Regions from separate parts of the Pseudocitrobacter faecalis genome, predicted to be linked through region 2. Evidence: predicted binding sites of a transcription regulator. Region 2 holds the regulator's gene; each other region holds the start of a gene.
What was found. Region 2 encodes ArgR, which controls arginine synthesis, uptake and breakdown. Its sites were predicted from a motif close to ANTGAATAAAAATACANT; they were not measured.
Positions count from the first base shown of each region.

Region 1: argA (amino-acid N-acetyltransferase) is a predicted target of ArgR. The motif match lies at 2,526-2,543, and genes of this name have one in related genera.
Region 3: argC (N-acetyl-gamma-glutamyl-phosphate reductase) is a predicted target of ArgR. The motif match lies at 2,210-2,227, and genes of this name have one in related genera.

Region 1 covers NZ_CBDDNJ010000002.1:526,724-531,045, forward strand. Annotated here, with positions in the region: gene recD (exodeoxyribonuclease V subunit alpha) at 1-1,069, shown strand, start outside; gene argA (amino-acid N-acetyltransferase) at 1,160-2,491, opposite strand; gene amiC (N-acetylmuramoyl-L-alanine amidase AmiC) at 2,722-3,969, shown strand; tRNA gene ACOXYR_RS03160 (tRNA-Met) at 4,060-4,136, opposite strand; tRNA gene ACOXYR_RS03165 (tRNA-Met) at 4,188-4,264, opposite strand; tRNA gene ACOXYR_RS03170 (tRNA-Met) at 4,309-4,322, opposite strand, start outside.
Region 2 covers NZ_CBDDNJ010000002.1:41,823-46,144, reverse strand. Annotated here, with positions in the region: gene degS (outer membrane-stress sensor serine endopeptidase DegS) at 1-546, shown strand, start outside; gene mdh (malate dehydrogenase) at 592-1,530, opposite strand; gene argR (transcriptional regulator ArgR) at 1,988-2,458, shown strand; gene yhcN (peroxide/acid stress response protein YhcN) at 2,835-3,098, shown strand; gene yhcN (peroxide/acid stress response protein YhcN) at 3,206-3,469, shown strand; gene ACOXYR_RS00810 (barstar family protein) at 3,522-3,797, opposite strand; gene aaeB (p-hydroxybenzoic acid efflux pump subunit AaeB) at 3,908-4,322, opposite strand, start outside.
Region 3 covers NZ_CBDDNJ010000002.1:4,339,018-4,343,339, reverse strand. Annotated here, with positions in the region: gene ppc (phosphoenolpyruvate carboxylase) at 1-712, opposite strand, end outside; gene argE (acetylornithine deacetylase) at 1,011-2,162, opposite strand; gene argC (N-acetyl-gamma-glutamyl-phosphate reductase) at 2,344-3,348, shown strand; gene argB (acetylglutamate kinase) at 3,361-4,134, shown strand; gene argH (argininosuccinate lyase) at 4,236-4,322, shown strand, end outside.

The DNA of each region.
Region 1 (4,322 bases), 480 kb from region 2:
TATGCGCTATCACGCCGGAAACCCACTGCATCTGGATGTGCTGGTGGTGGACGAAGCCTCAATGATTGACCTGCCAATGATGGCGCGCCTGGTTGACGCGCTGCCACGTCACGGACGGGTGATTTTCCTTGGCGACCGTGACCAGTTGGCCTCCGTGGAAGCCGGTGCGGTGCTGGGCGATATCTGCGCGTGGGTTAACAGCGGCTATACGCCAGCGCGCGCGCTACAGCTCAGCCGTCTAACGGGTACACCTGTGCCAGAAGGTGAGGGAGAGGCGGCGGGCGCATTGCGTGACAGTCTCTGTCTGCTCCGTACCAGCTACCGTTTCGGCAGTGATTCCGGAATCGGGCAACTGGCGCGCGCGGTGAATCAGGGCGATCGCGCGGGCGTACGTGATGTGTTTGCGCACGGCTTTTCTGATATTGAACTGAAATCCCTGCGCACCAGCGATGAGTATGAAGCGATGCTCGACGATGCGCGGGCGGGCTATGGACGCTATCTGCAATGTCTGCGTCAGCAGGCTGAGCCGGCTGAAATTTTGCAGGCCTTTGGTGAATATCAGCTTCTGTGCGCTTTGCGCGAAGGGCCGTGGGGTGTCAGCGGGTTGAATCAACAGCTGGAGTTATCGCTGGCCCGTCATCGTATGATTGTGCCGCAGCGGCATTCTCGCTGGTATGAAGGGCGTCCGGTAATGATTGCCCGAAACGACAGTGCGCTGGGGCTGTTTAACGGTGACATTGGCGTGGCGCTCGATCGCGGACAGGGGCTGCGCGTCTGGTTCCCGATGCCGGATGGAACCATTAAATCGGTGCAGCCGAGCCGTTTGCCCGAGCACGATACGGCATGGGCGATGACGGTGCATAAATCCCAGGGCTCTGAATTTGACCATGCCGCGCTGGTCTTGCCAACGCAGCCCGTGCCGATTGTGACGCGGGAACTGGTGTATACGGCGATTACGCGTGCGAAATCACGCTTGTCGATGTATGCCGATGCGGCGTTGTTAGGGCAGGCGATTGTCGCCAGAACCGAGCGTCGCAGCGGGCTGGCCGCGATTTTCGCCGAGGATTAACGGGGTTGTCGGATGCGGCCTCGCCTTATCCGACCTGCGTTATGATGTTTTGTAGGCCGGATGAGCAATAGCGCCATCCGGCGTAAAACGTCACCCCAAATCCGCCATCAGCACTTTTGAGCGCCGCTGATAGTTATACATCTGCTTTTTGCTTTCCGGCAGCAACTCCACGTCCACCGGCTGGAATCCGCGCTCCTGGAACCAGTGAATGCTGCGGGTGGTCAGCACAAACAGTTTGCTCAGCCCCATCTGTTTAGCCTGCGTAGAGATGCGCTGCAACAGCACTTCCCCGCGTGATGAGCTTTGATAATCCGGATGCACCGCCACACAGGCCATCTCGCCAATTTTCTCTTCCGGGAACGGATAGAGCGCCGCACAGGCGATGGTGGTGTTATCGCGCTGAATAATGGTGAATTTGTCGATCTCCATCTCCAGTTGTTCGCGGGAGCGGCGTACCAGAATACCCTGCTGCTCCAGCGGATGAATGAGATCGAGTATGCCGCCGATGTCGTTGATGGTGGCGCGGCGGATCTGCTCGGAGCTCTCCATCACAATCTGGGTTCCAATACCGTCGCGGGAGAAAAGCTCCTGCAACAGCGCGCCATCTTCCTGATAGCTGATTAAGTGACTGCGGCGCACACCGCTACGGCACGCCTTGACCGCACCGCGCAGGAAACGCACGGTGCCAGATAAGTAATCGCCTTCTTGCTCAAGCTCCTCAACGCGGGCCTGCGCTTCGTTGGGGAACAGCTCTGGTACGATGTTGCCCTCACGATCGTAAACGCCCTGAGAAGAGCAGAAGCCTATCATCTTTTCCGCTTTCAATTTGATAGCCAACTGCGTGGCAATCTCCTCGGAGGTGAGATTGAAGCTTTCGCCGGTGACAGAAACGGCAACCGGGCCCATGAGTACGATTGCGCCGCTGTCGAGCTGACGATGAATCGCTTCTTCATCGATACGACGAATGCGTCCGCTATGGCAGTAATCAACGCCATCATCAACGCCCAGCGGCTGGGCAATGATAAAGTTACCGCTCACCACGTTGATATGCGCCCCCTGCAATGGCGTATTGTTGAGGCTCATGGATAAACGCGCGGTGATATCAAGTTGTAACAATCCGGCTGCCTGTTTAACCAGTTCGAGGCTTTTGGCGTCGGTCACGCGAATTTGCTTGTGGTAGATCGGCTCATGATGATGCGCTTCAAGATTGGCATCGATTTGCGGACGCGCGCCATAGACCAGCACCAGGCGAATTCCCAGGCTATGCAATAAGCCAATGTCATTGACAATACTGGAGAAATTGTCATGTTCGATGGCTTCTCCGCCCAGCATGATGACAAACGTTTTTCCCCGATGGGCATTGATATAGGGAACTGAATGACGAAACCCTTCGACCAGTTCGGTTTTACGTTCCTTCACCACGGCATGACCTCTCAGTGCATTTTTATTCGCAATAAATGTATTTTTATTCTGTTTTGGCCGTGAGTGCAAGCGCGAATTTTCCGCGAATGGGCAAAATGGATTCTGAAAAAGGGCTTAGCAAAAGAATGTTTACCCTTTTATAGATGACAGTTTATGCGCCTTTGGTTAAAGTTTTTGGTCAAACTTATTATGCGTAATACCAAAGTAAACATTTTTGGCTTGGGAGAAGCATGTCGGGAAGTCAGTCATTTAGCCGCCGCCGCCTGTTAAAAGGGGCGGGCGCCATGTGGTTATTAAGCGTCAGTCAGGTAGGTATGGCTGCCACAAGCCAGGTGGTGGCCGTACGCGTCTGGCCTGCGTCCAGCTATACGCGTGTGACGGTTGAGTCGAATCGGGAACTGAAATACCGACAGTTTGCGCTAAGCAACCCGGAACGTCTGGTAGTCGACCTTGAAGGCGTGAACCTGAACTCGGTGTTGAAAGGCATGACCGCGCAAATCCGTGCTGACGATCCCTTTATTAAATCCGCGCGCGTTGGGCAGTTCGATCCGCAAACCGTGCGAATGGTGTTTGAGCTTAAGCAGAACGTCACGCCACAGCTGTTTGCGCTGGCGCCGGTTGCCGGGTTTAAAGAGCGTCTGGTGATGGATCTGTACCCGGCGAATGCGCAGGATGTGCAGGATCCGCTGCTGGCGCTGCTGGAAGATTACAACCGCGGTGACCTCGATAAACAGGTTCCACCCGCGCAGAGTGGGCCGCAGCCTGGTAAGGCCGGGCGCGATCGCCCGATTGTGATCATGCTCGATCCGGGGCATGGCGGGGAAGACTCCGGCGCGGTGGGTAAATATAAAACGCGTGAAAAGGATGTGGTGCTGCAAATTGCCCGACGCCTGCGGTCGCTTATTGAGAAAGAAGGCAACATGAAGGTCTACATGACGCGAAATGAAGATATCTTTATTCCGCTGAAGGTGCGCGTGGCGAAAGCCCAGAAGCAGCGCGCGGATCTTTTTGTCTCTATTCACGCCGATGCTTTCACCAGCCGTCAGCCGAGCGGTTCCTCCGTCTTTGCGCTCTCAACCAAAGGCGCAACCAGTACCGCCGCGAAATTCCTCGCGCAGACTCAGAACGCCGCCGACTTAATCGGTGGGGTAAGTAAAAGCGGCGATCGCTACGTCGACCACACCATGTTCGATATGGTGCAGTCGCTGACCATCGCCGATAGCCTTAAATTCGGTAAGGCAGTGCTTCAGCATATGGGCAAAGTGAATAAGCTGCATAAGAACCAGGTTGAGCAAGCGGGCTTTGCGGTTCTGAAAGCACCGGATATTCCGTCGATCCTCGTCGAAACGGCGTTTATCAGTAACGTTGAAGAGGAGCGAAAGCTCAAGACGGCAACTTTCCAGCAGGCTGTTGCCGAGTCTATTCTGGCGGGAATAAAAGCCTATTTTGCCGATGGCGCGACGCTGGCGAGGCGATAAGACACAGGCAAAGAGCGCTACGGCGCTCTTTTTTATGGCTGGGGCAAATAACAGGCAAAAAAAAACACCCAAATGGGTGCTTGATTTTGTTGGTTGCGGGGGCCGGATTTGAACCGACGACCTTCGGGTTATGAGCCCGACGAGCTACCAGGCTGCTCCACCCCGCGTCCGTCTGTTACTCTTCCATCGAGTAACCTTTTCTCTTATGTACAATGTGTTGGTTGCGGGGGCCAGATTTGAACTGACGACCTTCGGGTTATGAGCCCGACGAGCTACCAGGCTGCTCCACCCCGCGTCCGTCTGTTACTCTCTTTCAAGTAACTCTTTTCACATTGTAATTGGTTGCGGGGGCC
Region 2 (4,322 bases):
GCCACCGGGCGTATCGGCCTGAACCCGACCGGACGACAGAATTTCCTGCAAACAGATGCCTCTATTAACCACGGTAACTCCGGCGGCGCGCTGATTAACTCGCTGGGCGAACTGATGGGTATCAATACCCTCTCGTTCGATAAGAGTAACGATGGCGAAACGCCGGAAGGCTTAAGCTTCGCCATCCCGTTCCAGCTGGCAACTAAAATCATGGATAAACTGATCCGCGATGGCCGCGTGATCCGTGGATATATTGGGATCGGCGGACGTGAGATCGCCCCGCTGCATGCACAGGGCGGCGGTATGGATCAGATCCAGGGGATCGTGGTAAACGAAGTCACCGCAGGCGGCCCGGCCGCGCAAGCCGGCATTCAGGTAAATGACGTAATCACGTCGGTGAACGGCAAACCGGCACTCTCCGCGCTGGAAACCATGGATCAGGTGGCTGAAATCCGCCCAGGTTCGGAAATCCCGGTTGAAGTGATGCGCGATGATAAAAAACTCACGCTGAAGGTAACGATTCAGGAGTATCCGGCGTCGAACTAACAGACACAAAAAAGGGCCTCGCGGCCCTTTTTTTCATGCTTTACATCACTTATTCACAAACTCTTCGCCAAGCGTAATATCTTTTCTCAGCGTATCCAGCATACCTTCCAGCGCCTGTTGTTCAAACGCGCTCAGCTTGCCAATGGACTGACGCTCTTCCACACCGTTTTTGCCCAGCAGCAGTGGCTGGGAGAAGAAACGCGCGTACTGGCCATCACCTTCAACATAAGCACATTCAACAATGCCTTTCTCGCCCTGCAGGGCACGAACCAGAGAAAGACCTAAACGCGCAGCCGCCTGCCCCATCGACAGAGTTGCAGAGCCGCCACCGGCTTTGGCTTCGACCACTTCCGTACCCGCATTCTGGATACGTTTGGTAAGGTCGGCCACTTCCTGATCGCTAAAGGAAACGCCAGGGATTTGCGACAGCAACGGCAGAATGGTCACGCCAGAGTGGCCGCCAATCACCGGCACTTCCACTTCCGTCGCTTTTTTACCTTTCAACTCCGCCACAAACGTATTTGAGCGGATGATATCCAGCGTGGTCACGCCGAACAGTTTGTTCTTATCGTAAACGCCCGCTTTTTTCAGCACTTCTGTCGCAATGGCAACGGTCGTGTTGACCGGGTTAGTAATGATACCAATGCAGGCTTTTGGTGCGGTTTTCGCCACCTGCTGCACCAGGTTCTTCACGATCCCGGCATTGACGTTAAACAGATCGGAGCGATCCATACCCGGTTTGCGCGCGACGCCCGCAGAGATCAGTACCACATCCGCACCTTCCAGCGCCGGAGAAGCATCTTCACCTGAGAAGCCTGTGATCTTCACATCGGTCGGGATATGACTGAGATCGACTGCCACGCCTGGCGTAACAGGGGCGATATCATAGAGAGTGAGTTCTGAGCCTGAAGGTAGTTGGGTCTTAAGTAGTAGGGCAAGTGCCTGACCGATACCGCCGGCGGCACCAAGGACTGCAACTTTCATCCGAAACTCCTTATTATGGTTAATGTCATTCAGGGTGACCTGTCATGTACCGCAAAACCGACGCAGGGCACTGCCTGTTATACTCCGTTGCGGCGACCTTAATTCACGGTGTAAATAATTACAATCTAATTGCTTACAGAATGAGGGGTATTTAGCAGCCTTGCTACAAAATTGCTCATTCGTTTACCGGGAAAGGCCTTTTTCACGTAACCAAATCCACATCAACTATCCCTTAAACTATAACCAGTGATCTGGTTAAAACAACATCATTTTCATAACATTTAATTTACTTTTAACCTTATTTGCAGGGCGTGATATAGGCATGTTTATTAATAGTAAATTTTGCTAAGATCCGCCCCTTCTCGCGATTATTATCCGCCTTTTTTGCAGATTATTTGCATAAAAATGCATTTATATGCATAATAATGTTAATTTCATCACCATATACGGGTGACTTATGCGAAGTTCGACCAAACAAGAAGAATTAGTGAAAGCGTTTAAAGCGCTGTTAAAGGAAGAAAAGTTTAGCTCTCAGGGAGAGATCGTCCAGGCGCTGCAGGAGGAAGGATTCGAGAATATTAATCAATCCAAAGTCTCCCGCATGCTAACCAAGTTTGGCGCGGTTCGTACCCGCAACGCCAAGATGGAGATGGTTTACTGCCTGCCAGCTGAACTCGGCGTACCGACAACGTCCAGCCCGCTGAAAAATCTGGTGCTGGATATCGACTATAACGATGCGGTTGTCGTTATCCATACAAGCCCTGGTGCCGCACAGTTGATTGCCCGCCTGCTTGACTCTCTGGGTAAAGCGGAAGGGATCCTCGGCAGCATCGCCGGTGACGATACCATCTTTACCACTCCAGCCCGTGGCTTTACGGTTAAAGACCTGTACGAAGCCATTCTGGTTCTGTTCGAGCAAGAGCTGTAATCCCCCTTTCCTCTGGTCGCTGACCAGAGGATAATTCTTTTCTGCCGCTTCGTTTCCCCGATGTTCTGCCAATCCCTATTTTGCATTAAGTGCTAAAAATCGATTAAACCCATAGTTCCAGTGAATGCATCCATGCAAAATCGCACGAAAAATCAAATCACGCTATCCATATGATTTTCTTAGAATACACCTAAGGAAATAGCACTATTACACCATTTTTTATTTCATTTAGTCATAAAAAATAAATCCTTTAAAACAGATTTACGCTTGAAACCATTAGTCTGGTATTAATTTTAGATGTGATTAGTGTATACTTAATTTCGTGATGAGGGTCACAAAACAAAGACCCTTTAAATAATTCGACGAGGTGTAGATCATGAAAATCAAAACAACTGTAGCCGCTCTGAGCATCCTTTCCGTTATCTCTTTTGGCGCCTTCGCCGCTGACTCTATCAACAGCGATCAAGCGCAAAATCGTCAGGCTATCGGCACGATTTCCGTCGGTGCAGTCGGTTCTTCTCCGATGGATATGCATGAGATGCTGAACAAGAAAGCGGAAGAACAGGGTGCCTCTTCTTACCGCATCATCGAAGCACGTACCGGTGACCACTGGCACGCAACGGCTGAACTGTACAAATAAGTTCGATTTAGTGAGTGAGTAAGATTTAGGTAAAAATATTTTCTACAGCGGTCCAGGAAGCCATGTTTTCTCCTCTCACCGCTGTCGCACATGGTGGAGTAAAAATTATGAAAAACGCAATGATCATCGCTTCTTTGGGTCTGGCTTCTGTTCTCTCTTTTGGTGCCAGCGCAGCTGAGCAAATTAGTGCAGAGCAAGCACAGAGCCTGCAATCTATGGGCACCGTTTCCGTATCCCAGGTCGGGAGTTCTCCGATGGATATGAATAGCGCATTATCAGCAAAAGCAGCGAAAGAAGGTGCAAGCGGCTACCGCATTATTGAAGCGCGTTCCGGTAATACCTGGCACGCCACAGCAGAACTGTACAAATAAACCCTCGTCGTCTTGTCCGACGACTTGCCCCCGCCATTACGCGGGGGCTTTTTTATGTCCGCGAAAGGTTAAAGCGCAGCATCCCTTCCAGCTCTTCCTCAGCTTCATCAAATAACAGTATCAGCGCACCGTAGCGCCGCTTCTGCTTCTCATCGAGATGCAGGAACTCTATCTCCAGGGGCAGCGGGAGCTGGCTGCCGGTCACCACATCCCACAATGAATCGAGATCGTGAACCAGCCCGCTCTTGAGTGTGAAGAGGCGTGTGAACTCCCGGTAAAAATCACCCTGATTCTCTATTTCATCAAAATCAAAAGAATAGACTTCCATCGCCCGCCCTCCATTTTCCCGCCGCTATTATCCGCCTCTAAGTATAGCGATAAAAAAACCGACGCTGAGGGCGTCGGCTTTGACTAGAAGATAAATGTGATTGGGGATTGCTAGCTGTTCGTCAGTGCGCTCTGATACTTATGCAGCATCGCCACCAGCCGACCAACCGGTTCGGTGACCTGCGGCGAGGCATCCCAGATACGCAATTTTTCCTGATAAATATCTAACTCTTCCAATAAACGCAGGAAATAGCGGCGACGCTTATCATCGCTGCCTGCGGAGATCACGCTGTCCGCCGTGCGTCTGAGCTGGCGGTGAAACTCAGAGAGATCCTGATTCACCGGCACTGGCGCATCACGCAGACGCTGGTGCGCAATAATCAGCGACAACGCCAGGCGGAATTTAGCGATATCGTCAGGGAATTTATTCAGTAACAGGAAGAGTTGCTGATAGAGCGCCGGCAGATGGTTCTCTTTACGACGCGCAGAGTTAGTCGTCATTGCAGAAACCGCAGCCGACACAAAC
Region 3 (4,322 bases), 4.3 Mb from region 2:
CTGGCAGGCGGTAGTTCAGATTCTCTTCAAGCTGTTCGTTAAGCTCGCGGAGGTAATTGGGCACGCCTTCCCACAGGCTGTTTTCCACCACGGCGAAGCCCCATTTGGCTTCATCCACCGGGCTTGGGCGGTGCTTACGGATTTCATCCGTGTGCCAGGACTGAGCAATCAGCTGGCGCAGGCGGCGCATCAACTGGTTACGCTCGTAGTCGGCGATATCTTTGTTATCCAGTTGCTTCAGGCAGCCGTTGATTTCGCCCATTTTGTGGATCAGCGTGCGGCGCGTGATTTCGGTCGGGTGAGCGGTCAGAACCAGCTCCAGCGACAGCGATTCGACGGCTTTTTTAATGGTGGCTTCGGTGAGATTGGGTTGGTCTTTGAGTTTACGCAGCGTACGCGCAATCACTTCCGGGTTGCTCGCGGCTTCACCTTTCGGCGAGATGCTGTGATATTGCTCGGCGGTATTCGCCAGGTTCAGAAACTGGCTGAAGGCTCGTGCCACCGGCAGCAGTTCATCATTGGAGAGGTTTTGCAGCGTTGTCAGCAGTTCCTGACGGTCGGCTTCGTTGCCAGCACGCGAGGATTTCGACAATTTACGGATAGTTTCTACACGGTCAAGAATGTTCTCACCAAGCGCATCCCTGATGGTATCGCCTAGCACTTTACCGAGCATACTGACATTACTACGCAACGCGGAATATTGTTCGTTCATGTTAACCCAGACACCCCATCTCATTTTATTTTGTTATACCCCAGGCTTCGGAACGCAAAGCCAGGATAAGCAACCTCCTTTATAAAGCCACGTAAAAACCCCCACGTCAATTGCTGCGAAATCGCTTCAGCAATCGAGTAAATCACGGCAATTTACGAAATTTAATTCGCATCGTGTCAGATAAGAAATGCTTATGGAAATAGGGGGCGCAGGTGCCCTCACCCCGCCCCTCTCCCACAGGGAGAGGGAGAAAATCGGGTCTCTCTCCCTTGAGAGAGGGTTAGGGTGAGGGGACATATCAATGCCAGCAGAAGTGATGCACAACCTGGGTAATCAATTCGCGCGTCGGCTTAATAAAGCGCGTTTCCAGATATTCATCCGGCTGGTGGGCCTGATTGATAGAGCCGGGTCCGAGTACCAGCGTCGGGCACAACGTTTGTATGAACGGCGCTTCGGTACAGTAGTTCACCACCTCGGTTTGTGCACCGAGCAGTTTTTCGACGACCTGAACTAACTGGTGGTCTGGCGGGCATTCGTAACCCGGGATCGGCGGATGCAGTTCTGAGACGGTCAATCGACCAGGCCACTGAGCGCTCACCGGTTCCAGCGCTTCATCCAGCAACCCATTGAGATCGTTCAGCGTCATACCCGGCAATGGGCGAATATCCATATGCAGTTCACAGCAGGCGCAGATACGGTTCGATGCATCGCCGCCGTGAATGGCACCGAGGTTGAGCGTCGGGTAAGGCACGGTAAACGCCTCGTAGTGATAGCGCTCTTTCAATGCGTCCCGCAGTTGCATCACGCGGCCAATCGCGTCATGCATGATTTCAATGGCGTTGACGCCGCGCGCCGGGTCGCTGGAGTGGCCTGACTGCCCCATTACGCGAATGGCGCTGGAGATGTGGCCTTTATGCGCGCGCACAGGCTGTAATGATGTTGGTTCGCCGATGATGGCACAGTCCGGGCGCAGAGCAGTGGTTTCGGCAAAGTAGCGCGCGCCAGCCATACTGGTCTCTTCATCGGCGGTCGCCAGAATGTAGAGCGGCTTTTTCAGCGTTGATACGTCCACATCGCGCAGAGCATCGAGGATGAAGGCGAAGAAGCCTTTCATGTCAGCGGTGCCCAGGCCGTAGAGTTTGTTTTCATGCTCGGTCAGGGTGAAGGGATCGCGCGTCCAGCGGCCATCGTCGAACGGCACGGTATCCGTGTGACCGGCAAGCAGCAGGCCGCCTGCGCCGTTTCCGGTGCTGGCCAGCATATTGAATTTATTGCGCGTGCCAGGAACCGGTTGGATCTCAACGTTAAAGCCTAACGAGGCAAACCAGTCGCCGAGCAGAGTGATTAAAGACGCATTACTTTGATCAAGCGCTTCTTCGGTCGCGCTGATGGAAGGTGTGGCGATCAATGCACGGTAAATCTCGATAAATGGCGGTAAATTGTTTTTCATTGTTGACACACCTCAGGTCGTGATAGTATCAATATTCATGCAATATTTATGAATAAAAATACAATATCGTTGAGCATTAGAAAACCCTTAAACCATAAGGTAAAAGGCAAAAGACGCTCAACAGGGTGAGGAAGATAAGCATTCTTCCCAGGCATATGACGTAAGAAGGTGAACAGCCCCGATGTTGAATACGCTGATTGTAGGTGCCAGTGGGTATGCTGGCGCAGAGCTTGTGACCTATGTAAATCGCCATCCGCATATGAACATAACCGCTTTGACGGTCTCAGCGCAAAGCAATGATGCAGGAAAGTTAATCTCTGACCTGCATCCTCAGCTGAAGGGCATTGTGGATTTGCCATTGCAGCCGATGTCGGATATCAGTGAATTCAGCGCCGGTGTGGATGTGGTTTTCCTCGCCACTGCGCACGAAGTCAGCCACGACCTGGCACCGCAGTTTCTGGACGCTGGTTGCGTGGTGTTTGACCTCTCCGGAGCGTTTCGCGTCAACAACGCGCCTTTCTACGAAAAATATTACGGCTTCACCCATCAGCATCCTGAATTACTTGAGCAGGCGGTGTATGGCCTTGCCGAATGGTGCGGGGACGCGCTGAAAGAGACCAACCTGATCGCCGTGCCGGGTTGCTACCCGACGGCAGCGCAGCTTTCGCTTAAACCGCTGATTGATGCCGATCTGCTGGATCTCACTCAATGGCCAGTGATCGACGCCACCAGTGGCGTGAGCGGTGCCGGGCGTAAAGCGGCGCTCTCTAACAGTTTCTGTGAGGTGAGCCTGCAACCGTATGGCGTGTTTAACCATCGCCATCATCCGGAAATTTCAACCCACCTGGGGGCGCGGGTGATTTTTACCCCGCACCTGGGTAACTTTAAACGCGGCATCCTTGAAACCATCACCTGCCGCCTGAAACCGGGCGTGAATGCCGAACAGGTGGCGGCGACCTACCAGCAGGCGTATGCCCACAAACCGCTGGTGCGTCTGTATGACAAAGGCGTTCCGGCGCTGAAAAACGTGGTCGGTTTACCGTTCTGCGATATCGGTTTTGCCGTGCAGGACCAGCACCTGATTGTGGTGGCCGCGGAAGATAACCTGTTAAAAGGCGCCGCGGCGCAAGCCATCCAGTGCGCCAATATCCGTTTCGGCTTCGCCGAGACGCAGTCTCTTCTTTAAGGTGTGATGACGATGAATCCATTAATTATCAAATTAGGCGGCGTGTTGCTGGATAGCGAAGAAGCGCTGGAGCGTCTGTTTACTGCGCTGGTGAATTATCGTGAGTCACATCAGCGCCCGTTAGTGATTGTGCATGGCGGTGGCTGCGTGGTGGATGAGCTGATGAAGCAGCTTAACCTGCCGGTGAAAAAGAAAAATGGCCTGCGCGTGACGCCTGCTGACCAGATAGACATCATCACCGGCGCGCTGGCGGGTACGGCCAACAAAACGCTACTGGCGTGGGCAAAGAAACATGATATCGCCTCTGTAGGCCTGTTCCTGGGCGATGGCGATAGCGTCAACGTGACCAAACTCGATGAAGAACTGGGCCACGTTGGCCTGGCGATGCCGGGTTCGCCAAAACTCATTAACCTGCTGCTGGACGGCGGCTTCCTGCCGGTTGTCAGTTCAATTGGCGTGACGGCTGAAGGTGAGCTGATGAACGTCAATGCCGACCAGGCCGCTACAGCGCTGGCGTCGACGCTGGGCGCGGATCTGATTCTGCTTTCTGACGTGAGCGGCATTCTTGACGGTAAAGGTCAGCGTATCGCCGAGATGACGGCGGAAAAAGCAGAGCAACTGATCGAACAGGGCATTATTACCGATGGCATGATTGTGAAAGTGAATGCGGCGCTGGATGCCGCGCGTACGCTGGGTCGCCCGGTGGATATCGCATCATGGCGTCATGCGGAGCAACTGTCGGCGCTGTTCAACGGCACGCCGATTGGCACGCGGATTCTGGCTTAATATTTTCCCTCACCCTAACCCTCTCCCACAGGGAGAGGGGATTGTTCGGTGCGTGAGGGTAGCTTTCAGGCAACATTAAACGAATTTTAAGGAAACGAGTTATGGCACTTTGGGGCGGGCGTTTTACTCAGGCAGCGGATCAACGGTTCAAACAGTTCAACGACTCTTTGCGCTTCGACTATCGCCTG